3 regions of the Flexivirga aerilata genome follow, and region 3 is predicted to be linked to each of the others. Evidence: predicted binding sites of a transcription regulator. Region 3 holds the regulator's gene; each other region holds the start of a gene.

Region 1 (9,242 bases), 1.0 Mb from region 3:
ACGCGCCGCACCGCGGCACCGACGGCCTGCGCCCACTCGGCGCCGGTCAGCGCACCGTCACGGGAGTCGGAAAGCACTGGTGCCAAAGGCTTCTCAGCAGGATGTATGACGGGGGCACCGCCGAGATCGGGCGCGCTGCTGATGCTCGTCACCCAGGCGACGCCGTTGCGGCGACCGACCACGATCGCCGGCACGTGCAGCACCCCGCCCGCGGCCGAGGCCGCCGAGAAGGCGAACGAGCCCACCGCGACCAGTCCGGACCCGGGCAGGTCGACCTCGGACCGGACGACGGCCGATCCGACCACGTCGCGCCACCACTGCTCGGCCTCGGCGAAGCGGGCGGTGCCCGCCGTGCGAATGCTCGCCGCGACGCCCCAGCCGACGAAGCCGTCGCCGTCGCGCAGCCAGCTGACGGGGGAGTCGGCGCCCGCGGGAATGACCGACACCAGGTCGCCGGGGTCGGCGATGCGGGTCGAGCGCACCACCAGCGCCGGGTGCGAGGCAGGCAGGGGCATGGTCACGAGCGGTCACCTTACGCCGGTGTCCTTCGCCGTGCGGCGAGTGCCGTCCGTGCGCGGGCGCTGCGTCATACGACAAGATGACGCGTATGAACCGTGCCAGCCTCGACAAGCAGCCCGCCGATGTTGCCCGCATGTTCGACGACGTCGCGGAGCGTTACGACGTCACCAACGACGTGCTGTCGCTGGGGCAGGACCGGCGGTGGCGCAAGCAGGTCGTCGAGGCGGTCGCGCCGAAGCCCGGCGACGTAATCCTCGACATCGCCGCGGGCACCGGCACCAGCAGCGAACCGTTCGACGCGATGGGCGCGCACGTCGTGCCGGCCGACTTCTCGCTCGGCATGCTGCGCAAGGGCAAGCGGCGCCGCCCCGACCTCGCCTTCACCGCGGCCGATGCGACCCAATTGCCTTTCGAGGACGGCGTTTTCGACACCGTGACGATGTCCTTCGGGCTGCGCAACGTGCACGACACCGACGAGGCGTTGCGCGAGTTCCGCCGGGTCACCAAGCCGGGCGGCACGCTCGTCATCTGCGAGTTCTCGACGCCGACCAACCCGGCGTTCCGCAAGGTTTACAGCGAATACCTGATGTCGGCGCTGCCCAAGATCGCCCGCCGGGTCGGCTCCAACGCCGAGTCCTACGTCTACCTTGCCGAATCGATCCAGGCGTGGCCCGACCAGGCCGGTATGGCGACCCGCCTCCAGGACGCCGGGTGGGGCAAGGTCGAGTGGCGCAACCTCACCGGCGGCATCGTCGCGCTCCACCGCGCGACCAAGCCGCGCAGCCTGGGCTGAGCCCGGCGCCGGGGGGCGTGCAGAAGTCGCGACGGTTGCGGCGTGTGCACGCGGATCGGGCTAGGGCCGTGCAGAAGTCGCGACGGTTGCGGGGTGTGCACCCGGATGGGCCTGGGGGCGTGCAGAAGTCGCGACGGTTGCGGGGTGTGCACCCGGATGGGCCTGGGGGCGTGCAGAAGTCGCGACGGTTGCGGGCTGTGGACGCGGAACGGCCCGAGGGCGTGCAGAAGTCGCGACGGTCGCGGGCTGTGCACGCCGAGTCGGCCGCCGAACCGGCGGCTGCCTGTGGATAACCGGCGCCGCGAATCGCGAGTTCCTGCCACGGTTGCGGGATGTCAGCTCTCCCATCACCCGCGCCCCGCAAACTCGGCGTGATCTTCACCACCGCGCAGGCCGAGCGCGCCGGAGTGAGCCGCCGGCAACTCGCCGGGCCCGACTATCGCCAGCTGATACGCGGCAGCTATTGGCGGGTCGGCTCAGCGCCCACTCTCGGCCAGCGGGTTCGTTACCTGCTCGCGACCTTGCCCGCCGCGCGGTTTGCTTCGCATCACACCGCCGCATCGCTCTGGGGAGCGGTGACGCCGATGGCCTCCGACATACACCTCGGCACTCGTAAACGCCGGCACACCGAGCATCGCGGGGTGCGGTTTCACTTCTACACGCATGCGCCGGAACTGTTGATGGTCAAGGGAATTGCGGTGACCAGCCCGCGCCAGACCTTCCTTGATCTGGCCGCCCATCTCGAGTTCATCGACTTGCTGATCCTGGGTGATTCGCTGGTGCGCCGTGCGCGGGTCACGCCGGCCCAACTCATCGACTTCGTCGCCGACAAGCATTCGACCGGTGCGGCGAAGGCTCGCGAGGTCGCCCACTTCGTGCGCGCCAGGGTCGACTCTCCCAACGAGTCGCGACTCCGTCTGCTGATGGTCAGTGCCGGTTTCCCGGAGCCGGTCGTCAATCACGTCGTGCGCATCGGCGCGCGGTGGCGCGAAATCGACATGAGCTATCCGAAGCTGAAGCTCGCGTTCGAGTTCGACGGTCGGCACCACATCGAGCGCGAGCAGCAATGGGAAGCCGACATACTGCGTCGCGAGGAAGTGGAGGCGATCGGCTGGCGCTTCATCGTGATCACTTCGACCTCGATGTATGCCGACCCGCTCGCCGTTCTGGGACGGATCGTCGATGCCGTCCAGCTCGCGTCCGGCGTACGGCTGCGAATCGGTGACGGGTGGCGGCGGCACTTCGGCTGATCGCAGCCGCTCGCGCCGGGGGCGTGCAGAAGTCGCGACGGGCGCGGGGTGCGCACGCGGATCGGCCTGGGGGCGTGCAGAAGTCGCGACGGTCGCGGGGTGCGCACGCGGATCGGCCCGGGGGCGTGCAGAAGTCGCGACGGTCGCGGGCTACGCACGAAGCGCAGGAAAGCGCAGGCAGCCCCCGCCCCAAGCGGTTAGGCTCGCCTAAGTAGGTCCGGATCGGCCGCTGGGAATACAGTGCATGGGTTAGTGAACGTCTTCACAAGGTAGAAAGATTCACCCCGTGAGCCTCCCCGGCGTTATCCCTGCCCCGGACGAGAGCGCCGACGTCATCGTCGTCGGCGCCGGCCCCGGTGGATCCGCAACCGCCGCCTACCTCGCGATGGCCGGCCTCGACGTGCTGTTGCTCGAGAAGACGCACTTCCCCCGCGAGAAGGTGTGCGGCGACGGTCTCACCCCGCGCGCGGTGCGCGAGCTGATCACGCTCGGCATCCCGACGCCGGAGGACGACGGCTGGATCAAGAACAAGGGGCTGCGCATCATCGGCGGCGGCATGCGGCTGCAGCTCGACTGGCCCGACGTGGCGAGCTTCCCGCCATACGGCCTGGTGCGCACCCGGCAGGACTTCGACGACATCCTCGCCAAGCATGCGGTCAAGCACGGCGCGCGCCTGCGTGAGGGCGTCAACGTCGGCGGCGCGATCCGGGACGACAAGACCGGCGCGATCATCGGTGTCGAGGCCAAGGAGATGGGGCAGAACGACCGCCCCACCGGCAAGCAGCTGACCTTCCGGGCGCCGCTGGTGATCGCCGCCGACGGCAACTCTTCGCGGCTGTCGCTCGCGATGGGCCGCGACAAGCGCGACGACCGCCCGATGGGCGTCGCGGTGCGGGCCTACTACACCAGCCCGCGCACCGACGACGACTATCTGGAGTCGTGGCTGGAGCTGTGGTCCAAGGACAAGCAGGGCAAGCGGGTCCTGCTGCCCGGCTACGGCTGGATCTTCGGTGTGGGTGACGGCACGAGCAACCTCGGCCTCGGAATCCTCAACACCTCCAGTGCCTTCGGCAAGACCGACTACAAGGACGTCATGCGTCAGTGGGTCGCGACGATGCCGGAGGAGTGGACCTTCAACGACGAGACCATCACCGGCCCGATCCGCGGCGCGGCCCTGCCGATGGGCTTCAACCGCCAGCCGCACTATGCCGACGGCCTGCTGCTCGTCGGTGACGCGGGCGGCATGGTCAACCCGTTCAACGGTGAGGGCATCGCCTACGCGATGGAGTCCGGCCGCCTGGCCGCCGAGGTCATCGCGCAGGCGTTCGGCCGCACCGACGACGCCGGTCGCGAGCGCGTGCTGCAGTCCTACCCGAAGGTGATGAAGGACGCCCTGGGCGGCTACTTCACCGTCGGCCGGCTCTTCGCGCAGCTGATCGGTCACCCCGAGGTGATGAAATTCGCGGTGCGCTACGGGTTGCCGCGCAAGACGATGATGCAGATGCTGCTGAAGGTGATGGCCAACCTCGGCGACGAGCACGGCGGCAAACTCGACGACCGCGTCATGGCGGTCCTGTCGAGGATGGTGCCCGCGGCATGAGCGGCACCGTGAGCAAAGACGCTCGGAAGGAGTCATAGGCGATGGACTATTCCTACGCACCGCTGCTGTTCTTCGCAGGCATCGGCGCGGCGTTCGCCATCTTCTCGGTGGTGGGCGCCGGATCCCTCGCGGGACCCAAGCGCTACAACCGCGCCAAGGTCGACGCCTACGAGTGCGGCATCCAGCCGAGCCCGCAGCCCGAGGGCGGCGGCCGCGTGCCGATCAAGTACTACCTGACGGCGATGCTGTTCATCATCTTCGACATCGAGTCGGTGTTCCTCTACCCGTTCGCGGTGTCGTTCGACCGTCTCGGCCTGTTCGCGCTGATCGAGATGGTGCTCTTCGTGCTGACCGTCTTCGTCGCCTACGCATTCGTATGGCGCCGCGGCGGCCTCGAGTGGGATTGAGGTAATCGCAGAATGGGAATCGAGGAGAAGCTCCCCGCGGGCTTCCTGCTGACCACCGTCGAGCAGGTCGCCGGCTACATGCGCAAGAGCTCGGTCTGGCCCGCGACGTTCGGTCTGGCCTGCTGCGCCATCGAGATGATGGCCGTCGGCACCCCCGACTACGACATCGCCCGCTTCGGCATGGAGCGCTTCAGCGCCACCCCGCGGCAGGCCGACCTGATGATCGTCGCCGGCCGGGTGAGCCAGAAGATGGCCCCGGTCGTCCGCCAGGTCTACGACCAGATGCCCGAGCCCAAGTGGGTCATCTCGATGGGTGTGTGTGCCAGCTCCGGCGGCATGTTCAACAACTACGCGATCGTCCAGGGGGTCGACCACGTCATACCGGTCGACATCTATCTGCCCGGGTGTCCGCCGCGGCCGGAGATGCTGCTCAACTCGATCCTCGAGCTGCACAAGCAGATCCAGGGCGGCAAGCTCGGCGTCAATCGCGTCGAGGCGGCCCGCGCGGCCGAGCAGGCTGCTCTGACCGCCACCCCGACCCACCAGATGAAGGGGCTGCTGGCCTGATGACTGACGACAGCAGCAAGCCTGACCAGCCGGCCGCCGAGGCGACCACCACCGACGCCGTCGGCGCCGGCGAACTCGCCCGCCAGGCCGAGCCGGGCGCGCCCGTGCGCGTGGCCGAGCGTCGCGGCATGTTCGGCTCCTCGCTCGGCAACGACACCAGCGGCTATGGCGGCCTCGACCGCACCGTCTACTTCCCGGGTGCCGCGGCGCGCCCCTACGGCGGCTACTTCGACCAGGTCGCCGACTCGCTGGAGAGCGCGCTGCAGGCGCGCGGCGGCGACTACGCGGCGGCCGTGCAGTATGTCGTGGTCGACCGCGGCGAACTCACCTTCTTCGTGGCCCGCGAGCACCTGCCCGCCGTCGCCCAGGCGCTGCGCGACGAGCCCGCGCTGCGCTTCGAGACCTGCATGGGCGTCTCGGGCGTGCACTACCCGCAGGAGACCGGCCGCGAGCTTCACGCGGTCTACCACTTCCACTCGATCACCAACGGCAGCAGGCGCATTCGCGTGGAGGTCGCCGTGCCCGAGGGTGACGCGCACATTCCGACGATCGTCCCGACCTACCCCGGCGCCGACTGGCACGAGCGGGAGACCTGGGACATGTTCGGGATCGAGTTCGACGGCCACCCGTCGTTGACCCGCATCCTCATGCCGGACGACTGGCCCGGCCACCCGCAGCGCAAGGACTACCCGCTCGGCGGCATCCCGGTGGAGTACAAGGGCGCCACCGTGCCGCCGGCGGACGACCGGAGGTCTTACAAATGAGCGCCGACCGAGCCGAGGACACGAGCGAGGTACGAGTGAGGCCCGCAGGCGAGGGCAGAGGCGCGACGGAAGGCATGAGCGCCGACAGCGCACAGGCACAGGCCCAGTCCGACCCGTATGGCGCCACCACGCACGACGTGGACGAGGACACCCCGGTGCTCAACGCCGTCGGCGGCGACTGGGACGAACTCGTCGACGAGGCCACCGCGCTCCACGAGGAGCGGATCGTGGTCAACATGGGGCCGCAGCACCCGTCGACCCACGGCGTGCTCCGGCTGATCCTCGAACTCGACGGTGAGACGGTCACCGAGGCCCGCGCGGGCATCGGCTACCTGCACACCGGCATCGAGAAGAACATGGAGTTCCGCACCTGGACCCAGGGCGTGACCTTCTGCACCCGCATGGACTACGTCATGCCGATCTTCAACGAGGCGTCCTACTGCCTCGCGGTCGAGAAGGCGCTCGGCATCACCGACCAGATCCCGGAGCGGGCGCAGACCATCCGGGTGCTGATGATGGAGTTCAACCGGATCGCCTCCCACCTGGTGGCGCTCGCGACCGGCGGCATGGAGATGGGCGCGACCACGGTCATGACCATCGGATTCCGTGAGCGTGAGCGCATCCTGTCGATCTTCGAGATGATCACCGGCCTGCGGATGAACAACGCCTACATCCGCCCCGGCGGTGTGGCGACCGACATCCCGGCCGGCACGATCGACAAGATCCGCGAGACGATCCCGTTGGTGCGCAAGGGGATTGGCGAGCTCGAGGCGCTGCTCAACGAGAACCCGATCCTCAAGGGCCGCACGGTCGACGTCGGCTACCTCGACCTCTCCGGCTGTATGGCGCTGGGCATCACCGGACCGATGCTGCGCGCGGCCGGGCTCCCGCACGACCTGCGCAAGGCCGAGCCCTACTGCGGTTACGAGACCTACGACTTCGACATCCCGACCCGCGACACGTGCGACGCCTACGGGCGTCTGCGGGTGCGCATCGACGAGATGCACGAGTCGCTGAAAATCGTCGAGCAGGCGGTCGACCGCCTGGACGCGGGCCCGGGCCCGGTCATGGTCGCGGACAAGAAGATCGCCTGGCCGGCGCAGCTGGCCGTCGGCTCGGACGGTCAGGGCAACAGCCTCGACCACATCCGCGAGATCATGGGCGAGTCGATGGAGTCGCTCATCCACCACTTCAAGCTGGTCACCGAGGGCTTCCGCGTCCCGCCGGGCCAGGCGTACGCCGCGGTGGAGAGCCCCAAGGGCGAGATGGGTTGCCACGTCGTCTCCGACGGCGGCACCCGCCCCTACCGGGTGCACTTCCGGGACCCGTCCTTCAACAACCTGCAGGCCGTGGCCGCGACCGCCGAGGGCGGCTCGGTCGCCGACGTGATCGTCGCCGTGGCCAGCATCGACCCCGTGATGGGTGGTGTGGACCGATGAGTCATCCCAGTGAGAAGGGTCTCGATACGGCCTCGCCGAGCGGCTCGGCCTCCTCGACCAGCGTGGGAGACCCGCAGGTCGAGCGCGACCTCGACCCGGCGTTCCACGAGCTGACCCCGCTGCAGCCGAGCTCGGAGCCCTACACCGAGCAGCAGCTGGCGCAGCTCAACGCCGACTCCGACGCGATCATCGCCCGCTACCCGGTGAAGCGCTCGGCGCTGCTGCCGATGCTGCACCTGGTGCAGAGCATCGACGGCTACGTCACCGGCCGCGGCGTCACCTTCTGCGCCGAGAAGCTCGACCTCACCGACGCCGACGTGGCCGGTGTGGCGACCTTCTACACCCAGTACAAGCGCCACCCCAACGGCGAGTACACCGTCGGTGTCTGCACCAACACGCTCTGCGCGATCATGGGCGGCGACCTGATCTTCGACGCGGTCTCCGAGCACCTCGGCATCGGGCACGACGAGACCACCGAGGACGGCAAGGTCACCCTCGAGCGCGTCGAGTGCAACGCGGCGTGCGACTACGCGCCGGTCGTCATGGCCAACTGGGAGTTCGTCGACAACCAGACGCCGGAGTCGGCGATCCGGCTGGTCGACGACCTGCGCGCCGGCAAGCCGGTCAGGCCGACCCGTGGCCCGGACCGCGTCTGCACCTTCAAGCAGGTCTCCCGCACGCTCGCCGGTTTCCCCGACGGCCTCGCCGACGAGGGCGTCGGCGCGGGCGGCCCGAGCCTGGAGGGCCTGAAGCTGGCCAAGGAGAAGGGCTGGCACGCACCGCGGTCGGCCGACGAGGTCAGCGAGCAGGACCAGGCGCAAACTTCCGGCGCGGATGCCAATCCGCAGCCGGGAGAAGAGTTTTCCAGCGCTGACAGCGACGGCTCCGTGCCGCCCGCGAAGGAAGCCGAGTAAGACGACATGGCAACGACGCTCACCCCGATCCTCACCAAGTTCTGGGACGCCCCGCAGTCCTGGACCCTCGACACCTACGTCGACAACGAGGGCTACAAGGCGCTCGACAAGGCCCTTGCGATGAAGCCCGAGGACCTGGTCGCGATGACCAAGGACTCCGGGCTGCGCGGCCGCGGCGGCGCCGGCTTCCCGACCGGCATGAAGTGGTCGTTCCTGCCTCCGCCCGACGGCGGCCCTCGCTACCTGGTGGTCAACGCCGACGAGTCCGAGCCGGGCACCTGCAAGGACATCCCGCTGATGATGGCGGCGCCGCACTTCCTCATCGAGGGTGTCGCGATCACGTCATACGCCATCGGCTGCCACCACGCGTTCATCTACCTGCGCGGCGAGACCGTGCACGTCTACCGCCGGCTGCTGCGCGCGGTCGAGGAGGCGTATGCCGCGGGTCACCTCGGCAAGAACATCCACGGCAGCGGCTTCGACCTCGAGGTCACCGTGCACGCCGGCGCCGGCGCCTACATCTGCGGCGAGGAGACCGCGCTGCTCGACAGCCTGGAGGGCCGTCGCGGCCAGCCGCGCCTGAAGCCGCCGTTCCCGGCGGTCGCCGGTCTCTACGCGCGACCCACCGTGGTGAACAACGTTGAGTCGATCGCCTCCGTGCCGCCGATCGTGCTGCACGGCCAGGACTGGTTCGGCGACATGGGCACCGAGAAGTCCAAGGGCTTCGGCATCTTCAGCCTGTCCGGTCACGTGACCCGCCCGGGCCAGTACGAAGCGCCGCTCGGCATCACGCTGCGCGAGCTGCTCGACATGGCGGGCGGCATCCGGAGCGGCCACCGGCTGAAGTTCTGGACGCCCGGCGGCTCGTCGACGCCGATCTTCACCGACGAGCACCTCGACGTGCCGCTCGACTTCGAGTCGGTGGCCGCGGCCGGGTCGATGCTCGGCACCCGCGCGCTGCAGATCTTCGACGAGACCGTCTCGGTCGT
Region 2 (9,242 bases), 1.5 Mb from region 3:
ACCGATGATCAGCTGGCGCTGGCCACGGCCGATCGGGGTCATCGCGTCGATCGCCTTGATGCCGGTCATCATCGGCTCGAAGACCGACTTACGGGACACGACGTTGGGGGCCTGCAGCTCCAGCTCACGGCGGGTCTCGGCCTTGATCTCGCCGAGGCCGTCGAGCGGCTGGCCGAGCGGGTTGACGACCCGGCCGAGGAACGCGTCGCCGACGGGGACCGAGAGCACCTCGCCGGTGCGCTTGACCTCCTGGCCCTCCTCGATGCCACCGAAGTCGCCGAGCACGACGACACCGATGTCGTGCACGTCGAGGTTGAGCGCGATGCCGAGCGTGCCGTCCTCGAACTTCAGCAGCTCGTTGGTCATCGCCGACGGCAGGCCCTCGACGTGCGCGATGCCGTCAGCGGCGTCGGCGACCGTGCCGACCTCTTCGCGGCTCGCGGCACCCGGCTCGTAGGACCGGACATAGCCGTCCAGTGCTTCCCGGATCTCGTCCGGACGGATCGAAAGCTCCGTCATTGTTCCTTCTCCTCTTCGGGGCTGGTGGCCCGTAGGTCCTGCTTCAGCGTGTATGCCGTTGTCGTTGGTGCAAATCACGTCGGTGCGAATGACGCTGGGGCGAAGGTCAGCCCGCCATGCTGCGGCGGACGTCCTCCAGACGGGTTGCGATGGTGCCGTCGATGACCTCGTCGCCGACCTGCACCCGCAGGCCGCCGACCACGGCGGGGTCGACCAGGACGTTGATCTGCACCGGGCGGCCGTAGAGACCGGCCAGTGCCCGGCCGAGACGGGCCCGCTGCTCGGCGGTCGGTTCGACGGCGGCGGTCACCGTGGCGACCAGTTGGTCGCGCAGTTGCGCGGCCACGTCGACATACGACTCGAGCACCCGCTCGACGCGGCGCCCACCCGGGTTGGCCGCGGCCTGGCGAGCCAGGCGCACCGTCTCCGGAGCGGCCTTGCCCTCGAGCAGCGTGCCGACCAGGTCGGCCTTGTCGGCGCCCGAGCGGCGACGGTCGCCGAGCGCGTCGCGCAGGCCGGAGTCCCGGGCCACCGTGCGCTCGAAGCGGAACAGCTCGTCCTCGACCTGGTCGAGCCGGCCGGCCCGCTCCGCGGCGGTCAGCACGGCTTCGACGCCGAGCTGGTCCAGCGCGTCGCCGAGGTCACGCTCGTCGGCCCACCGCTGCCCGACCGCGACGCGGACGACCTCCAGCACCCCGTCGCTGACCTTGCCGCCGAACAGCTTGTCGGCGAGGCCACGCCGGGCCGCCGCGTCGCTGGTCGGGTCGGTCAGCGCACGGCGCAGCGGGGCGCTGCTGCCGAGCACGCGGGAGACCGCGAACAGCTCGTCGCCCACCGCCGCCGGATCGACGCCGGAGGCGAGCAGCTGCGTGAGGTCCTGCCGCGAGGTCAGCAGTGCGGCGCGGGACGGCCCCTGCATCAGACGCCCTCGTCGGCGCCGCCGACCTTCTGCGGCTTCACGGCGCCGGTCTCGAGGTCGGCGAGGAAGCGCTCGACGATGCCGCGCTGGCGGGTCTCGTCCTCGAGCGACTCCCCGACGATCTTGCCGGCGAGGTCGGTGGACAGCCGGCCGACGTGACCGCGCAGCTCGACCTGGGCCTGCTGACGCTCGGCCTCGGTCTGCTTGTGCGCGCTGTCGATGATGCGGTCGGACTCGGCGCCCGCCTGGTCGCGCATCTCGGCGATGATCTGCGCGCCCTGCGAGCGGGCGTCCTCACGGATGCGAGCAGCTTCGGCGCGGGCGTCGGCCAGCTGGGCCTCGTACTGCGACTTGGCCTGCTCGGCTTCCTTCTGCGCCTGCTCCGCCTGCTCCATACCGCCCTCGATGGCGGCGGTGCGCTCGGCGTACATCTGCTCCATCCGCGGCACGACCTTGGTCTTCATCAACCAATAGACGATCGCGAAGAAGATCAGACCGGCGATCATCTCTCCCGGCTGCGGCAGCAGCGGGAGCTTGTCGGGCCAACCGACCTCGCCACCGCTCGCCTTAACGATGCTCAACATGGGTCACTCCTGGAGCGCTGAACCTAGGGACTCGGGGAACGTTCGAAGGCTCAGGCTGAGCGGAAGACGAACGCGAAGACCAGACCCAGGATCGCCAGCGCCTCGGTCAGGGCCATACCGGTGAAGGCGATGGTCTGCAGCATGCCGCGGGCCTCGGGCTGACGGGCGACGCCGTTGATGTAGGCGGCGAAGATCAGGCCGATGCCGATACCCGGGCCGATGGCGGCGAGACCGTAGCCGAGGAAGGCAATGTTTCCACCCATTGTGTTTGTTTCCTTTCGAGTGGCCCGAGACGGTTTTCCCGGGCCGCTTGGGGTTTCTTGCGGGTCAGTGTGAAGTTGTAGGGCCTGGACCGGCCGTCTCTGTCACCGTCAGTGATCTCAGTGACGGTCAGTGACTGTCGGAGACGGCGTCGGCTAGGTAGATCGCGGTCAGCAGCGTGAAGATGAACGCCTGCAGGAACTCGATGAGCAACTCGAAGAACATCATCAGGATCGCGAAGAGGAAGGAGAACGCGCCCGAGACGTTGATGAACGGGTTGTCACCGTGCAGCAGCAGGTATTCGCCGCCGAGGATGAAGACCAGCAGCATCAGGTGGCCGGCCATCATGTTGCCGAAGAGTCGCAGGGCCAGCGTGAGCGGCCGGATGACGAAGTAGGTCAGGAACTCCAGCACGAACATGATCGGCTTGAGCCAGCCCGGCAGCCCGGGAGGGGTGAGCGACCCGAGGTACTTGCCGAAGCCGCCCTTATGCCGGACCGCGGTCACGTGATAGACGACGTAGACGATCGCGGTGAGCACGATCGGGAAGGCGATGCGGCCGGTCGTCGGGTACTGCACGAACGGGATCACACCGGCGATGTTGTTGAGCAGGATGACCGTGAAGAGGCTCAGCAGCAGCGGGATGAACGGCTTGAAGTTCTTGCTGCCGATGATGTCCTGGCCCATGGTGTTGCGCACGAAGCCGTAGGCCTGCTCGGTCAGCCACTGACGCTTGCTCGGCACCAGCTGGAGGTTCTTGGTCGCGGAGAGGAAGAACCAGCAGATCAGGATGCAGGAGAGGATCCAGACGAGGGCCGGACGGGTGAAGGTGAACGAGTTGGTGTCGCTGCCGATGAGCGGCCACCAGAAGTCCTTGGTGCCCGGCGTCTCGAAGCTGTCGGTCGGCACCGCGCCGCGGAGGCTGCCTGCCGCAGCCACCAGGGTTGTACTCACAAGATCTCCTCGGCCAGTGATACGTCGGTCGGTCGGGCTGGGGTCGGCGCGAGTTCGCGCCGGAAAAGTTGTCGGGCAGGCACTGCGGGCACCGCGAAATCGCCGCACACGTGGCTGGCCACTGCGTACGCTACCGGACGGTGTCCGGTGCTGGGGACGCGGCCGTTGTCATATCGACCTGAGTGCAGGCTGAACCAGGTCATGGCTGCCGCTCCGAGGACTCGGAAGACCCGGCCGGCACGTCGTACACCGGCTGCCGCAGCCGGATGAACGCCACGACCTGCGCCGCCTGCCAGACCAGGGTGACCGCGATGACCCCGATCGCGAATGCCGGACCGTCCAGCCAGGAGGCCTCGGAGAGTCCGAAGATCACGATGCCGAGGAAAATGACCTGGGCCAGGTAGATCGCGAGCGCGCCGGCCATCATCGCGTGGGCGTTGTCGCCGACCATCTTGTCCATCAGCAGCAGTCCGCCGGAGAAGAAGACCAGGGCGATCGCTGCGCCGAGCGCCGCGGACCAGCCGCCTTCGGCCCCGCGGAAGATCCAGCAGCCCGCGGCCGCGAGGGGGAGCATCCAGACCGACGCCCGCAGACCCGCCCGGAGCATGACCGCGAACGGGCGGTTGCTGAGCGCGACGCCACGCTTCACCGGCGTGGCCGCGGGGTCGGAGTCCGTCATGATGGGGCCCCCGCGAAGTACCGAGCGAAGCGAGGACTTCGTGGGGTGATCATTGGGCTCTACTCAATCTGCTCAATCTGCCTGGGTCGTGGGCGTCGGAGGGGCGTCTCGCGAAGCGGCATACAGGCTGTCCGAGACTGCTCCAGAACACCCTGTCTTCGTGCTTGTGAAAACTATCACAAGCTCCTGTGAGACACGAAATCGGCTCTGCCACAAGGCTTACCCGATCCTCGGCAGACCCAACGTCAGGCCGAGCGAAAGCGCGAGCAGGCCGAAGAGCAGGGCCGTCGCCCAGGGGCTCGACAGGTAGTTGTAGGCCAGCACTCCCCCGGCCGCGGAGGCCGACCACAGGTAGAGCAGGAGGACCGCCCGGCGGTGCGGGTGGCCCATCCGCATCAGCCGGTGGTGCAGGTGCTTCTTGTCGGGATGCCAGAACTTCCCGCCGCGCCGGATGAACGCCAGCACCACGTCGAGCACCGGCAGCGCGAGGATCACCACCGGCAGCGCGATCGGCAGCAGGATCGCCACGCTCGACTGCTTGGTGTCCGAGGACGGATCGAAGTTGCCGGTGAAGGAGATCGTGGCGGTCGCGAGCAGCAACCCGAGCAGCAGCGCGCCGGCGTCGCCCATGAAGAGCTTCGCCGGATGGAAGTTGTGCGGCAGGAAGCCGAGGCAGCAGCCGACGATGGCGGCCGAGATGAAGGTCGCCATCGTGAAGACGCTCTGGTCGTCGTTGGGCCGGGTCGTGTAGCTCCAGATGAAGAACGCCGTGGCCGCGATCGCGACCGTCCCGGCCGCCAGCCCGTCCAGGCCGTCGGCGAAGTTGACCGCCTGCGTCGTCGCGATCACGACCAGCACGGTCAGCCCCTGCAGCACCTGCTGCGGCAGGATCGTCTGGGTCCCGAAGACCGGCAGGAAGAGCAGCTGCACCCCGCCGAGCGCCGCCATCACCAGGGCGGCCAGCACGGTGCCGGCCACCTTGGTGAGGGGGTCGAGGTCGCGGAAGTCGTCGACCGCGCCGAGCACGGTGATGATGCCGGCGGCCACCAGCACCCAGAAGAGGTTGGAGTAGTCGATCCGGTTGCCGAGATAGGGCAGCTGCGACGCGATCAGGATCGACGCGGCGAAGCCGAGCAGCATCGCCAGGCCACCGAGCCGCGGGATCGGCACGGTGTGCACGTCCCGCACGCGCACCGGGGTGACCGCGTTCCACCGGATGGCCGCCCAGCGGATGCCGGGCGTCGCCACGAAGGTGATCGCGGCCGCCACGATGGCGACGAGCAGGTATTCACGCACGTGCTGATCTCGGTGTCGCGGCCGGCGCCGCGATCAGGCGCCGGGGGCGGGGTATGCCGGGAAGCGTCCGACCAGCTCGGTCACCTGGGCGCGCACGTCCTTGGCGACCTGGTGCTCCGGGTCGCCGTCGCCCTTGGTGATCGCGGTGTTGATCAGCTCGGCGATGAGCTTCATCTCGTCGGTGCCCATGCCCTGGGTGGTCACGCTCGGCGAGCCGACGCGGATGCCGGAGGCGATGTTGGGCTTGGCCGGGTCGAAGGGGATGGCGTTCTTGTTGAGCACGATGCCCGCGGCGTCGGCGCGCTTCTCCGCGTCGGCCCCGGTGACGCCGATGCCCTGCAGGTCGTGCAGGGAGAGGTGGGTGTCCGTGCCGCCGGTCGTCGGGCGAATCCCGAACTCCCCCAACGAGGTTGCCAGCTGCTGGGCGTTGGCGATGACCTGCCGCGCGTAGTCGCGGTATTCCGGGGTGTTGCACTCCTTGAAGTTGACCGCCTTGGCCGCGATCGAGTGCATCTGCGGGCCGCCCTGCATCATCGGGAAGACCGCCTTGTCGATCGCCTTGGCGTGCTCCTCCTTGCAGACGATCGCGCCGGCGCGCGGGCCGCGCAGCACCTTGTGGGTGGTGAAGGAGACGACATCGGCATACGGCACCGGGCTGGGGATCGCCTGCCCGGCGACAAGACCGATGAAGTGGGCGGCGTCGACCCAGAAGATCGCGCCGACCTCGTCGGCGAGCTTGCGGAAGAACTCGAAGTCGATCAGCCGCGGGATGGCCGAGCCGCCGGCGAGGATCACCTTCGGCTTGTGCTCCTTGGCGAGGCGCTCGACCTCGTCGTAGTCGATGTTCTCGGTCTCCTTGTCGACGCCGTAGCCGATCGCGTTGAACCACTTGCCGGAGAAGCTGACCTTGGTGCCGTGGGTGAGGTGGCCGCCCATCGGCAGCGACATCGCGAGGATGGTATCGCCGGGCTGCATGAACGCGCCGTAGACGGCCTGGTTGGCGCTCGCGCCCGAGTGCGGCTGCACGTTGGCGTGGTCGGCGCCGAAGAGCTCCTTGCACCGGTCGATCGCGAGGTTCTCGGCGACGTCGACGACCTCGCAGCCGCCGTAGTAGCGGCGGCCGGGGTAGCCCTCGGCGTACTTGTTGGTCAGGGTCGAGCCGAGCGCGGTGATGACCGCGGGGCTGGACATGTTCTCGCTGGCGATCAGCTGCAGACCGCCGCGGATGCGGTCGAGCTCGTCGACCAGCACCCCGGCGATCTCCGGGTCGAAGTCCTGCAGCGCGGCGTAGTCGGGGCCGTAGTAGGGCGTGCTCATGTCGGACACCTTATTTCTCGTGGTCGGGCTGGTCGTGCCGGCCGGAGGACGGACCAGCGGGATCGTGCGGCGCGTCCTGCTCCCACTGCTGACCGAGGGTCGGCGGGTGTGCGGGCGCGTCGGCGGAGTCGTGGATGACGGGCTGGTCGGCGTCGGGCTGGTCGACGGGCTGGTCGTCGGGCTGGTCCTGAATTGACTGGTCGGCCGGCTTGTCGAGGTCGATCGCGGCACCGGCCGAGCCGTCGTCGCCGGCCGGCTTGTCGAGGTCGACCGGGTGCTCGGGCACCGCCGAGTTGACCGCGCGCCCGCTGATCAGCTCGACGTCGCCGAGAACCTTGCGCAGTGCGTCGTCGGAGATCGTGCCCTCGCGCAGCACCACCGGGTCGGGCTTGGTGCAGTCGAGGATCGTCGAGGAGGTGTCGGCGCCGCGCTCGCCGCCGTCGAGGTAGACGTCGACGTAGTGGCCGAGCATGAAACCGGCCTCGGTGACGGTGGTGGCCGATGGCTTGCCGGTGCGGTTGGCCGAGCTCACCGCGAGCGGGCCGGTGCGCTCCAGCACCGCCAGGGCAATCTCGTCGTCGGGCATCCGCAGCCCCACGGTGCCGTTGGTGTCGCCGAGGTCCCAGGCGAGAGACTGCTGCGCGCGCAGCACGAGCGTGAGTCCGCCGGGCCAGAACGCGTCGATCAGCCGCCATACGTATGACGGGACGGCCATCGCCAGGCCGTCGACCGTCTGCCGGTTGGGGATCAGCACCGGCGGCGGCATCTCGCGGCCGCGGCCCTTGGCCTCCAGCAACTGACCGACCGCGGCGGCGTTGAACGCGTCGGCGGCGATGCCGTAGACGGTGTCGGTCGGGATGACCACGCACTCCCCGCGCAGGATCGCGTCGCTTGCGGCGGTGATGCCCTCGTCACGGGATTCGGGCGTGCTGCAATCGAAGACCGGGCTCACGCGGGCAAGTTTGTCAGATCGGCCGGGACGCCGAGGGTGCGCCCGAGCTACCGGTCGGCCGGGGCGTCGGCACCGGTGGGCTCGGGCAGCTCAACCCTCGAGTTCGTGCAGCACGTCGACGCGGCGAAAACCGAACGCCTCGTTGGCGCGCTGCATCGGCGCGTTGTGCCGCTCGGTGTGCGTCTGCACGAAGCGACGGCCGGCACGCAGGCGCTCGGGCAGGTCGGTAGCCGGCACCCCCTGCCGTCGGCGGTCAGGGCCGCGGTGCGCAGCCGGGTCCAGCCCTGCCGACTTGTGCCACGACTACCGGACTTGTCCCACGAACACCCGACTTGTCACGTGCTGTAGCACGTGACAAGTCCCATATTGGTGGACCAGTCGGTGCCCGCTGCCAGACTCGTGCCCATGGAACTCGTCGACCAGACGTATGCCGGGCCCGAACTGCGCAGGCTGCTCGCGGACGCCACTGAAGCGGTCGAGCTGGTGCGCTGCGACCTGACCCGCGCGGACCTGCGCGACGCCGACCTGACCGAGGTCGCGTTCACCGACTGCGTGCTCGACGAGGCACGTCTGGACGGCGCGTCGATGGGCGGTGCGCGGCTCGTCGGGTGCCGCCTGATGGGCGTCTCGATGCCACAGACCCGTGGGCTCGGTTTCACCATCCAGCGGTCGAACCTCTTCGCCGCCAACCTGATCGGCGCCGTGCTGTCGCACACCGATCTCACCGGGTGCCGCTTCACCGAGGCGATCCTGCGCGGCACCGACCTGCGCTCCTCCACCCTCGACGGGTGCGACCTGACCCAGGCCGACCTCTACGACGCCAACCTCGACGGCGCCGATCTGCGCGGCGCCTCGCTCGGGCCGTGCGACCTCGACCGGCTGCGCGTGCTCAAGGGCGCGATGATCACCACCGAGCAGGCCCGGGAGATCGTCGTGGAGCTCACCGGCGCGGTCGTGCTCGACTGAACCGATCAAGCAATCGGGCCCGTTTCCACCCACGACCGGGCAATTCTTGTCACAGTAGGTCAACGTCGCGTCAACGCCTGCCGCGACGATCGGCCTTCAGGATGTGGTGCCCGATGCCCGACCCGACAGCGGGAGTCAGCAGGAGAACCGCGCTGTGGTTCACCGCGAGCTCGGTGATCGCCCTGCCGCTCGGCCTGTCCGGCTGCGGCAGCGACTCGGGCGATGCGGTGAAGCTGACCTACAAGCAGTTCGGCTCGGGCACGATCATGGGCGATTTCCTGCGCGGCGTCTCCAGCCAGTTCGCAGCGGCCGGAGCCGGGTTCGACGTCGACCTCATTCCGCTGGTCGCCTCGGAGAACGATTACTACACCAAGACCGAGCTGATGATGAGCAGCGGCCGCACCGCACCCGACCTCATCTACGAGGACACGTTCATCCTCAACTCCGACATCGCGGCCGGCTACCTGCGACCGATCGACGACTACCTGGCGACCTGGCCGGACTGGAAGCTCTACTACCCGACCACCCGGGACGCGGTGAAATACACCGACGGCAAGCACTACGGCGTGCCGCTCAGCACCGACACCCGCGCGATCTGGTTCAACCGCAGGCTGCTGGCCAAGGCCGGGCTGCCCGAGCGGTGGCAACCGAGGACCTGGGACGACATCCTCACCGCCGCGCGCACGATCAAGCAGAAGCTGCCCGGCGTCGTACCGATCAACATCTGGTCGAGCAAGGCGATGGGCGAGGCGACGGCGATGCAGGGCTTCGAGATGCTGCTCTACGGCACCGGCT
Region 3 (9,242 bases):
TGCCGTCGGAGCTGAGCGCGACCGGGGTCTCCGCGTCGCGGCCGGCGGCCTGCAACTTGCCGAGGCCGGCCGGGAGGGTCTCGACGGTGCCGAGCACGACCACGGTGCTGTCGGCGGCGACCGCGCCGGACCAGTCAGCCTTGTCGTCGGTGGCGGAGAGGACGTGCACGGCACGAGAACCGTTGGCCACCAACGGGATCCCGGCATACGCGGGGACCGCCGAGACGGCGCTGACGCCCGGCACGATCTCGAAGCCGATGCCGGCCTTCTGCACGGCGATGGCTTCCTCGGCGAGGCCGTTGAAGGTCGCCGGGTCGCCGTCCATCAGGCGTACGACGAGACGCTCGCCCTCGGCGCTCGCGGCCGCCTTCGCGGTGCGGACGACGAGCTTGGCACGGGACGCCGTGGTCAGCGTCTGCCCGGTCTCGCCGTGGCCGGCGTCGACGATCTCGACGTCCTCGCGGGCGAACGACGCCACGAACTCCTCGCGGGCGATCCGGTCGATGATGACCACATCGGCCGCGCCGAGCAGCTTGCTCGCGCGCACGGTCATCAGCGCAGGGTCACCGGGACCGGAGCCGACGAACGCGACCCGGGGAAGTGTCTTGGTGGTCTTGCTTGTGCTCACTGTTCACGCTCCGCAGCGCTGGTGGGGTGGATTGGGGTGACGGTGGCGGTCGCGGGTAAGACTCCGCCGGGCGCTGGATCCGGTGGGTCGCCGTTCGGCGACTCGAACGCGTCTCGCGCTCCGTCTTCCAACAGCAACGCGGCGAGTTCGTCACCGAGTTGCGCGGCACGGTCGACGGGGCCGGTCACTGACCGGCGCAGGTCGAACGTGCCATCGGTGCGACCCACGAAGGCCCGCAACGAAATCTCCAGGCTGCCGTCGAGCTCCTCGGACACCTCGGCGAGCGCGCCGAGTGGTGCCGAGCAACCGGCCTCGAGCGCGGCCAGCACCGCACGTTCGGCCGTGACCGCGGCTCGCGTGTCGGCGTCGTCGAAGGCGGCAACCACGTCGTACAACGCCGCGTCGTCGGACCGTATTTCCAGGGCGAGCGCGCCCTGACCGGGTGCGGGCAGCATCTGCACCGGGTCGATGGCCTCGGTGATCTCCGCGGTGCGGCCGAGCCGCGAAAGTCCGGCCTTGGCGAGCACGACCGCGTCGAGTGCGCCGTCCCGGACGTAGCCGACGCGGGTGTCGACGTTGCCCCGGATCGGGCGGATGTCGAGACCCAGGCCGAGCGCCGCGAGCTGCGCCTCCCGGCGGGGTGAACCGGTGCCGACCTTGGCGCCTTCGGGCAGTTCGCCGAGGGTGAGGCCGTCGCGGGCGACGAGCACGTCGCGCGGGTCCTCACGAGGCGGGATGGCGGCGATCGTCAGGCCGGGTGCGGGCGCGGTCGGCAGGTCCTTCAGCGAGTGGACGGTCAGGTCGATCCGCCCGGCCAGCAACGCTTCCCGGATCGCGGTGGCGAAGACCCCGGTGCCACCCATCTGGGCCAGCGGGGCCCGGTTGGTGTCGCCCTCGGTGACGATCTCGACGAGCTCGACGTCGTGGCCGAGCGCGCGCAGCCGGTCGGCGATCTGCCCGGCCTGGGTGGTGGCCAGTGCGCTGCGGCGGGTGCCGATGCGGATGGTGCTCATGCGGGGTCCTCGCGAAGTATCCGGCGGAGCGAAGCGGGGGAAGAACTTCGTGGGGTACTCATGCGGGGTCCTCGCGAAGTATCCGGCGGAGCGAAGCGGGGGAAGAACTTCGTGGGGTACTCATGAAGCATCACCCCCGGCGCCGGGTCCGACCTGCGGGATCTGTGAGACGCGGGACTCGTGCGGGTCGAGGTCGAAGAGCGTGCGCAGCAGCGCGGCATAGTCCTGGCCGCCCTGCTCCTCGCCGGCGAGCTGCTTGATGCGCACCGTCGGCGTGTGCAGGATCTTCTCGACCACCCGGTGCACGGTCATCTGCACTTGCGCCGCGTCGGCCTCGGAGAGTTCGGTGCGCTGCCCGAGCCGGGTCAGCTCGGCGGCGACCACGTCGGCAGCGCGGGCGCGCAGCGCGGCGACGGTCGGCGCCACTGCGGCGGCCCGCCGATTGACCAGGAACTCCGCGACCTCGGCGGTCACCAGGTCGGCGGCCGCCTCGACCTGGGTCTTCTCCGCGTCGTCGGCGACGCCGGCGCTGAGGTCCTCGAGGCTGAGCAGGGTGATGCCGGCCAGGTCGCCGAGTTCGACCGCGACGTCGCGCGGGAGCGCCAGGTCGACCAGCACCTTGGCGTGCTCGGTCGCGCCGACGTTGGTCTCGTCGAGCACGTGACCGACGGCGCCGGTGCAGGAGATGACCAGGTCGGCGTCCGCGACCGCGCCGGCCAGGTCGGCCCAGTCGCGTGCGGTGCCGCCGGTGGCCTCGGCCAGCCGCTGCGCCTTGGCCGGGGTGCGGTTGATGATCGTGATCTCGCCGACGCCGGCCCTGGCCAGCGTGTGCGCGGCGAGCCCGCTCATGGCGCCGGCGCCGATGACCAGCGCGCGCTGGCTGCTCAGCTCACCGAACACCGACTGGGCGCGCACCAGCGAACGCTCGACGAGCGAGCGGCTGACCGAGTCGATGTCGGTCTCGGTGTGCACCCGCTTGCCGACCCGCAGCGCCTGCTGCATGAGCGCCGACAGCGCCGGGGCGAGATGGCCGCCCTCCTGCGCGGTGCGCAGCGCGTCACGCAACTGGCCGAGGATCTGCGCCTCGCCGACGGCCACCGAGTCGAGACCGGCCGCGACGTTGAAGGCGTGCGCGACGGCCCGGTCCTCGAAGTGGACGTAGAGGTGGTCGCGCAGCGTCTTGACTGGCAAACCTGTTGCGACAGAAAGGGATTCGGTGATGCCGTTGACGGCTCCGTGGAAGGTGTCGACCTCGGCATACACCTCGACGCGGTTGCACGTGGACACCACGACCGAGGCGTCGACGTGCTCGTTGCCGCCGAGGGTGGTCTCGAGTTGCTCGGCCTGGCCGCGGCCGAGCACGACCTGCTCGAGCAGGTCGACGCCGGTGGTGCGGTGCGACATACCGATCACGATGAGGCTCACCGAACAACCTCCTGCTCGTACTTCCCGCCCGGCTCAAGTTCCCCGCGCTGCTCGTATTTCCCGCGCTGCTCGTGGAACGCCAAGATCTGCAACTCCGTCGCCAGGTCCACCTTGCGCACCTCGACGCCCGGCGGCACCGCGAGCACGCCGGGTGCGAAGTTGAGGATCGAGCGGACACCGAGCGCGATGGCCTGGTCGGCCGCGGTCTGCGCGGCCTCCGGCGGGGTGGCGATCACCGCGATGATGCTGTCCGGCTCGTGCTTCTCGAGATCGGCGAAGGTGATCACCTTCAGGCCGGCGATCTCGGTGCCGACGATCGCCGGGTCCTCGTCGATCAGCCAGCGCACCTGGAAACCGCGGGTGGCGAACCCGCTGTATGCCGCGAGCGCGTGCCCCAGGTTGCCCATGCCGATGATCGCAACCGACCAGTCGTGGTGCAGGCCGAGTTCGCGGGAGATCTCGTCGGAGAGGCGGGCGACGTCATACCCGACGCCGCGCACACCGTAGGAGCCGAGGTGGGACAGGTCCTTGCGCAGCCCGGCCGAGCGGACACCGGCCGCTTCGGCGAGTTCTTCGGAGGAGACGACGTCGACGCCGCGGGCGCTGAGTGCGCGCAGAGCGCGGAGATACACCGGTAGCCGAGCCACGGTGGCTTCGGGAATCTCCCGACGTGCGGCCGATGCGGTGCTCACAGGCGCTCCGGCTCCTCTCGCGAATGGGCAGGCGTATACCAAACGCCGGCGCCAGAGGATGACTGACCCCCCGACTGTAGGTCTTTGTGAACGCAGGCACAAAGTCGCAAATTCCGCAGAAAAGTGCTACACACCGACGCGCCCCGGTCCGCGCGGTGCACATCGCGGCCCATTCCACGCGATGTGTATGACGGGAGCCCCGCGGCGAGGCTCAGCGCAGCGCCCGGCGCAGCCGCGCCTCGTCCACCCGCCAGTAGTCGTGCTGTTTGCCGTCGACCAGGGTGACCGGGATCTGCTCGGCGTAGCGCGCCATCAGGTCCGGCTCGTCGAGGATGTTGCGCTCCTGCCAGCCGGCACCGGTGTCGTCGGCGACGCGGCGGATCACCTCGCGCGCGTCGTCGCAGAGGTGACAGCCGGGCTTGCCGATGAGAGTGATGCGCGGAGTCGTCATACCAAACCTAGAAGAAGACCGAACGGCGTTGCAGGAGTAGCGAATACAGCGACTGCTGGATGGTTTCGCGGACCTGGTCGGTCAGGTCGAAGACCAGCATCGGGTCCTCGGCGGCGGCCGGACCGAAGGCCTCGGTCTCGACGGGGGTGCCGAACTCGATGATCCACTTGCTGGGCAGCGGGATCACCCCGGCGAGTCCGAGCAGCGGGAAGAACGGTGTGATCGGGAAGTAGGGGAAGCCGAGCAGCCGCGCCAGGCCCTTGACGTTGCCGAGCATCGGGTAGATCTCCTCGGCGCCGACGATCGCGCACGGGATGATCGGCACCCCGGCCCGCAGCGCCGCCGAGACGAAGCCGCCGCGGCCGAAACGCTGCAGCTTGTAGCGCTCGGAGAACGGCTTGCCGACGCCTTTGAAACCCTCCGGCCAGACCGCGGTGAGTTCGCCCGCCCCGAGCAGCCGCTCGACGTCCGGGTTGGAGGCGAGGGTGGTGCCCGCCTTGCGGCTCAGCTCGCCGATCAGCGGCGACTCGAAGACCAGGTCGGCGCCGAGCATCCGCACGTGCCGGTGCTTGGGGTGCGCGTCGTAGATCGCGACCTGCGTCATCAGCCCGTCGAGCGGCAGGGTGCCGGAGTGGTTGGCGACCACGAGCGCGGCGCCCTCGTCGGGGATGTTCTCGATGCCGCGCACCTCGACCCGGAACCACCGCTTGTAGAGCGGCCGCAGCATCGGCAGCCACACCTGCTCGGTGAACTCCTTGTCGAAACCGAAGTCGTCGATCTCGTAGTCGCCGGTCAGCCGGCGACGCAGGAACGCCAGCGCCTGCGCGACCTTGCGCTCGAGGTCGTCGCCGCGCAGGCCGATCATCGAACCGCCGGTACGCAGCGCGCTCACCAGCATGCCGACCACGCCCTCGAAGTCGTCGGCGCTCACCGCACTCACCGCAGACGGCGCCGGCGGCTCCGGCGGGTCGGGTACGACGCGCAGCGTGCGCTCGCGCTGCTCGTCCTGGTATGCCGCAGGCCGCGCGACGGCCGGCGCCGGCGACACCTGGGCGGCTGCCGCGATGCGCCGCCGCGACGGCCGCTCCGCGGGCGCGCTCTGTGGCGGCGGGGCGGTCTTCGCCGCTGGGGCGCTCTTAACCGGCGGCGGGCTCTGTGCCGGTGGGGCGCTCTCGACCGCGGGCACACTCTCGGCCGGCAGAGCGGGCTCGACCAGCGGGGCGCTCTCGACCGCCGAGGCGCTCTCGATCGTCGCACGCTGCCGCGCCGAACCGCTCTTGGCCGCCGCTCTCTTCGCGGGTTGCGCCGTCGCGGACTGCGTGGTCGCGGACGCCTTCTTGACGGGCTCCTTCTTCGCCGTCGCCTTCTTCGCGGTGGCCTTCGTGGCGGTGGCTTTCTTCGCCGTCATCTTCGCCGCGCTCACCTTCGTGGCGCTCGACTTCTTCGCCGTCGCCTTCACAGGAGCCTTCTTCGCCGCCGCCTTCTTCGGGGCCGCCGTCCCGGTTGCCTTCCCGGCCGGCTGCACGACCAGCCGGACGTCGTCGTCAGACACGGGAACCTCCGAGTGCGAGGAGCGGGTTGCGGGCACCGAACACGGCGGTGAACGCCTCACGAGTCGTGGCGGCCGGCTCGAAACCGAGCACGGTGCGCATGCGGGTGGTGTCGACCCCGCGGCCGAACTGCAGGAACTGCATCTGCTCGGCGTCGAACGCGCCGTTGCCGCCGAGCAGTCCGCCGAGTTGCTGCACCAGCCCACCGGCCTGCGGCAGCACCGGGACGGTCGGCTTGCCGGCGAGACGGGCCGCCTGACGCAGGGTGAGCATGCCGTCGCCGGCGACGTTGACGGTGCCGGCCGCGGGCGCGACGGTCGCCCGCTGCAGCACCCGGACCGCGTCGTCGATGTGCAGCACCTGGAAGCGGCCGTCGTAACCGAGCGGCACGGGAAGTGCCGGCATCGCGAAGTATTCGGAGAACGTGGTGCGCAGGCCCGGGCCGACCAGGTTGGCCATCCGCAGCATCGTCACCTCGATGTCCGGCCGGCGCCGCGCGAGCCCACGCACGTAAGTCTCGACCTCGACCGAGTCGCGCCCGAATCCGCCGGTCGGGTTGCGCCGCGCGCTCATGTCCTCGGTGAACATCGCGGGGTCGCGCGGCGAGGAGCCGTAGATCGACGACGACGACTTGACCACCAGCCGCTGCAGCGAGTCGGCCTTCTGGCACGCGGCGAGCAACTGCATCGTGCCGATGACGTTGATCTCCTTCTGCAGGGTGCGGCCCCCGGCCTGCTTCGGGGTCATGATCACCCCGAGGTGCAGCACGGTGTCGACGCGTTCCTGGCTGAGGATCTTGCCGATGATCGGGTTGCGGATGTCGGCGCGCACGAAGTCGGCGCGGCCGATCCCGTGCAGCGGCGGCACGGTGTCGACGGCGATGACGCGGTCGATCTCCGGGTCCGCGGCGAGCGCGCGCACCGTCATACCGCCGACGAGTCGGGACACGCCGGTGACCAGCACAACGCGGCTCATCTTCTCCTCCGTCGGGTATGGCGGGCAGCTGCCCCGCGATCGTAACGCCGCCACCCGGGAGCGCGCTTGCCAAGTCGCGCAGGGACGGCAAAGCCCCGGTCATCGCCAGTGGCGACCCGGGGCTGATGCGGTCGAGCTACCGCTTACTTCTTGTTGCGGCGCTGGTGACGCGTCTTGCGAAGCAACTTGCGGTGCTTCTTCTTGGCCATCCGCTTGCGGCGCTTCTTGACGACGGAACCCATGCGTAGTGCTCTTTCCTGACGAACTGATGGAACGACGAACTGATCGAACGACGACCGGTGGACTGCGAGCGCCCCGCCGGTCGCGAAGCCGAATCCGGCTGCTCACCCCGCGAGGGCGGCAGCGGTCCGGCCAAGGTTACGCCATGGCGGCGTCGCCATACCAATCGGCGGCCCTGGGGCCGCGATGACGGGGCGGTTCCCGACCCGGACGAGACCGGCTGCCGGACGGCTTCAGGCGGTGCCCATGTAGGACTGCTTGAGGTAGTCCGACACGGCGTCCTCGGGCACCCGGAAGGAGCGCCCGACGCGCACGGCCGGCAGCTCGCCGGAGTGCACGAGGCGGTAGACGGTCATCTTCGAGACCCGCATGATCGCCGCAACCTCGGCAACCGTCATGAAGGTGACGTCACCCGGCTGACCCTCTTTCGGCATGACGGTAGTCGCCCCTTCGTCGAACGTGCCTTACGGACGGGCGAGCAGGCTGGACGCCGCTCACCACTGTTACTGCTGGGACACGATAGGGGGTCCGGGCAGTCTGTGGAAAGTCTGAGAGTGACGATTGTCCACCCGACACGCCGACGAACTGCGGTCGACCTGCTCGATTTGTCGACTCTTGTCGACGCAATCGCTGTGTGAACCTCGCTCGAGGGGCATGCTGGGGAGATGACTCAGTGCCGAGTCGGGAAGAGGCGCAGACGACCATGACGAGCACGGCCCGCACCCACGAGAACAAGCCTGCGCCGGACGACGCCGACGACCCGATCGCCGCCGCCGCGGCACCGCTCGACCTGCTGCTCGCCGACGCGGCGCTCGGCCCGTGGCGCCGCTTCACACCGGGTATGGCGGGGGTCCGCGCCGTCGCCAACGCCGCCGCCAAACCGCTCTCGCTCGCCCACCATTCGACCGACCTGGCCGCCGAACTCGGCCGGATCCTCACCGGCCGCTCGGACCTGGCACCCCACCCGAAGGACCGCCGGTTCGCCGACGAGCAGTGGTCGAAGAACCCGCTGCTCAAGGCGACACTACAGGTCTACCTGGCGACCGGCCGGACGGCGAAGGATCTCTTCGACGACATCGAGCTCGGCTGGCGGGACCGCGAGCGCCTCGGCTTCCTGCTCGACAACGTGATCGAGGCGTCGGCGCCGAGCAACCTGCCGCTGGTCAATCCGGTCACCTGGCGGGCGGCCGCCTCCACCCAGGGCCGGAGCCTGCTCGCGGGGCTGAAGAACCTGCTCGGCGACATGATCACCGCCCCGCGGGTGCCGAGCATGGTCGACGCCACGGCGTTCTCGGTCGGCACCGACCTCGCGGTCAGCCCGGGGCAGGTGGTGCTGCGCACACCGGTCTTCGAGCTGATCCAGTACGCGCCGACCACGCCGACCGTGCGCCGCACCCCGCTGCTGATGGTGCCGCCGGTCATCAACAAGTACTACATCGTCGACCTCGCGCCGGGCCGCAGCATGGTCGAGTACCTCGTGAGCCAGGGCCAGCAGGTCTTCGTGATGTCGTGGCGCAATCCCGATGCCCGACACCGCAATTGGGGCTTCGACACCTACGGCGAGTCGATCGTGGAGGCGATCGACGCGGTCACCGCGATCACCCGCAGCAAGCAGACCCACCTGATGTCGATGTGCTCCGGCGGCATCCTCGCCGCGATGGTCGCCGCCCACCTCGCCGCGACCGGGGCGGCGGAGAAGGTGGCGACCTTCAACCTGGGTGTCACCGTGCTGGACCAGCAGGACGCCGGGTTGCCGGCGGCGGTGCTGGACAAGCGGGTCGCCCGGGCCGCGATCAGCGCCTCCGCCCGCAAGGGCTTCCTCGACGGCCGGTCGCTGGCGGAGATCTTCGCCTGGCTGCGGCCGTCGGACCTCATCTGGAGCTACTGGGTGAACAACTACCTGCAGGGCAAGAAGCCACCGGCGTTCGACGTGCTCTATTGGAATGCCGACACCACCCGCATGCCCGCGGCGCTGCACCGCGACTTCGTCGAGATGGCGGTCGACAACACCACGGCCCACCCGGGCGAGGGCGCAATGCTCGGCACGCCGGTCGATCTCGGTGACGTCGACGTCGAGTCCTACATCGTCGCCGGGATCGGCGACCACATCTGCCGGTGGCAAGCGTGCTATCGCAGCACCCAGCTGCTGGGCGGCAAGAACACCTTCATCCTGTCCACCGCGGGGCACATCGCCTCCCTGGTCAACCCGCCGACCAACCCCAAGAGCTCCTTCCGCACCGCCGACCACAACCCCGCCGACGCCGAGCA

The links. Region 3 encodes Rex, which represses fermentation and respiration genes when NADH is low (regulators of the CRP and FNR family bind a similar motif). Its sites were predicted from a motif close to CTTGTGAANNNNTTCACAAG; they were not measured.
Region 1: HJ588_RS06225 (geranylgeranyl reductase family protein) is a predicted target of Rex. The motif match lies at 2,812-2,831, and genes of this name have one in related genera.
Region 2: HJ588_RS08440 (Cg1360 family ATP-synthase-associated protein) is a predicted target of Rex. The motif match lies at 4,080-4,099, and genes of this name have one in related genera.

The regions. Positions count from the first base shown of each region.
Region 1 covers NZ_JABENB010000001.1:1,309,341-1,318,582, forward strand. The annotation lists gene HJ588_RS06210 (isochorismate synthase) at 1-515, opposite strand, end outside; gene HJ588_RS06215 (demethylmenaquinone methyltransferase) at 608-1,312, shown strand; gene HJ588_RS06220 (hypothetical protein) at 1,684-2,562, shown strand; gene HJ588_RS06225 (geranylgeranyl reductase family protein) at 2,849-4,162, shown strand; gene HJ588_RS06230 (NADH-quinone oxidoreductase subunit A) at 4,204-4,569, shown strand; gene HJ588_RS06235 (NuoB/complex I 20 kDa subunit family protein) at 4,582-5,136, shown strand; gene HJ588_RS06240 (NADH-quinone oxidoreductase subunit C) at 5,136-5,900, shown strand; gene HJ588_RS06245 (NADH-quinone oxidoreductase subunit D) at 5,975-7,339, shown strand; gene nuoE (NADH-quinone oxidoreductase subunit NuoE) at 7,336-8,253, shown strand; gene nuoF (NADH-quinone oxidoreductase subunit NuoF) at 8,260-9,242, shown strand, end outside.
Region 2 covers NZ_JABENB010000001.1:1,768,225-1,777,466, reverse strand. The annotation lists gene atpA (F0F1 ATP synthase subunit alpha) at 1-519, opposite strand, end outside; gene HJ588_RS08460 (F0F1 ATP synthase subunit delta) at 626-1,438, opposite strand; gene HJ588_RS08455 (F0F1 ATP synthase subunit B) at 1,438-2,022, opposite strand; gene atpE (ATP synthase F0 subunit C) at 2,073-2,285, opposite strand; gene atpB (F0F1 ATP synthase subunit A) at 2,413-3,237, opposite strand; gene HJ588_RS08440 (Cg1360 family ATP-synthase-associated protein) at 3,437-3,916, opposite strand; gene HJ588_RS08435 (MraY family glycosyltransferase) at 4,136-5,212, opposite strand; gene HJ588_RS08430 (serine hydroxymethyltransferase) at 5,246-6,529, opposite strand; gene HJ588_RS08425 (L-threonylcarbamoyladenylate synthase) at 6,540-7,481, opposite strand; gene HJ588_RS08420 (hypothetical protein) at 7,572-7,718, opposite strand; gene HJ588_RS08415 (pentapeptide repeat-containing protein) at 7,887-8,447, shown strand; gene HJ588_RS08410 (extracellular solute-binding protein) at 8,561-9,242, shown strand, end outside.
Region 3 covers NZ_JABENB010000001.1:283,719-292,960, forward strand. The annotation lists gene HJ588_RS01335 (bifunctional uroporphyrinogen-III C-methyltransferase/uroporphyrinogen-III synthase) at 1-628, opposite strand, end outside; gene hemC (hydroxymethylbilane synthase) at 625-1,641, opposite strand; gene HJ588_RS01345 (glutamyl-tRNA reductase) at 1,762-3,066, opposite strand; gene HJ588_RS01350 (redox-sensing transcriptional repressor Rex) at 3,063-3,758, opposite strand; gene HJ588_RS01355 (glutaredoxin family protein) at 3,970-4,209, opposite strand; gene HJ588_RS01360 (lysophospholipid acyltransferase family protein) at 4,217-5,761, opposite strand; gene HJ588_RS01365 (NAD-dependent epimerase/dehydratase family protein) at 5,754-6,734, opposite strand; gene HJ588_RS01370 (30S ribosomal protein bS22) at 6,878-6,976, opposite strand; gene HJ588_RS01375 (helix-turn-helix domain-containing protein) at 7,208-7,408, opposite strand; gene HJ588_RS01380 (PHA/PHB synthase family protein) at 7,678-9,242, shown strand, end outside.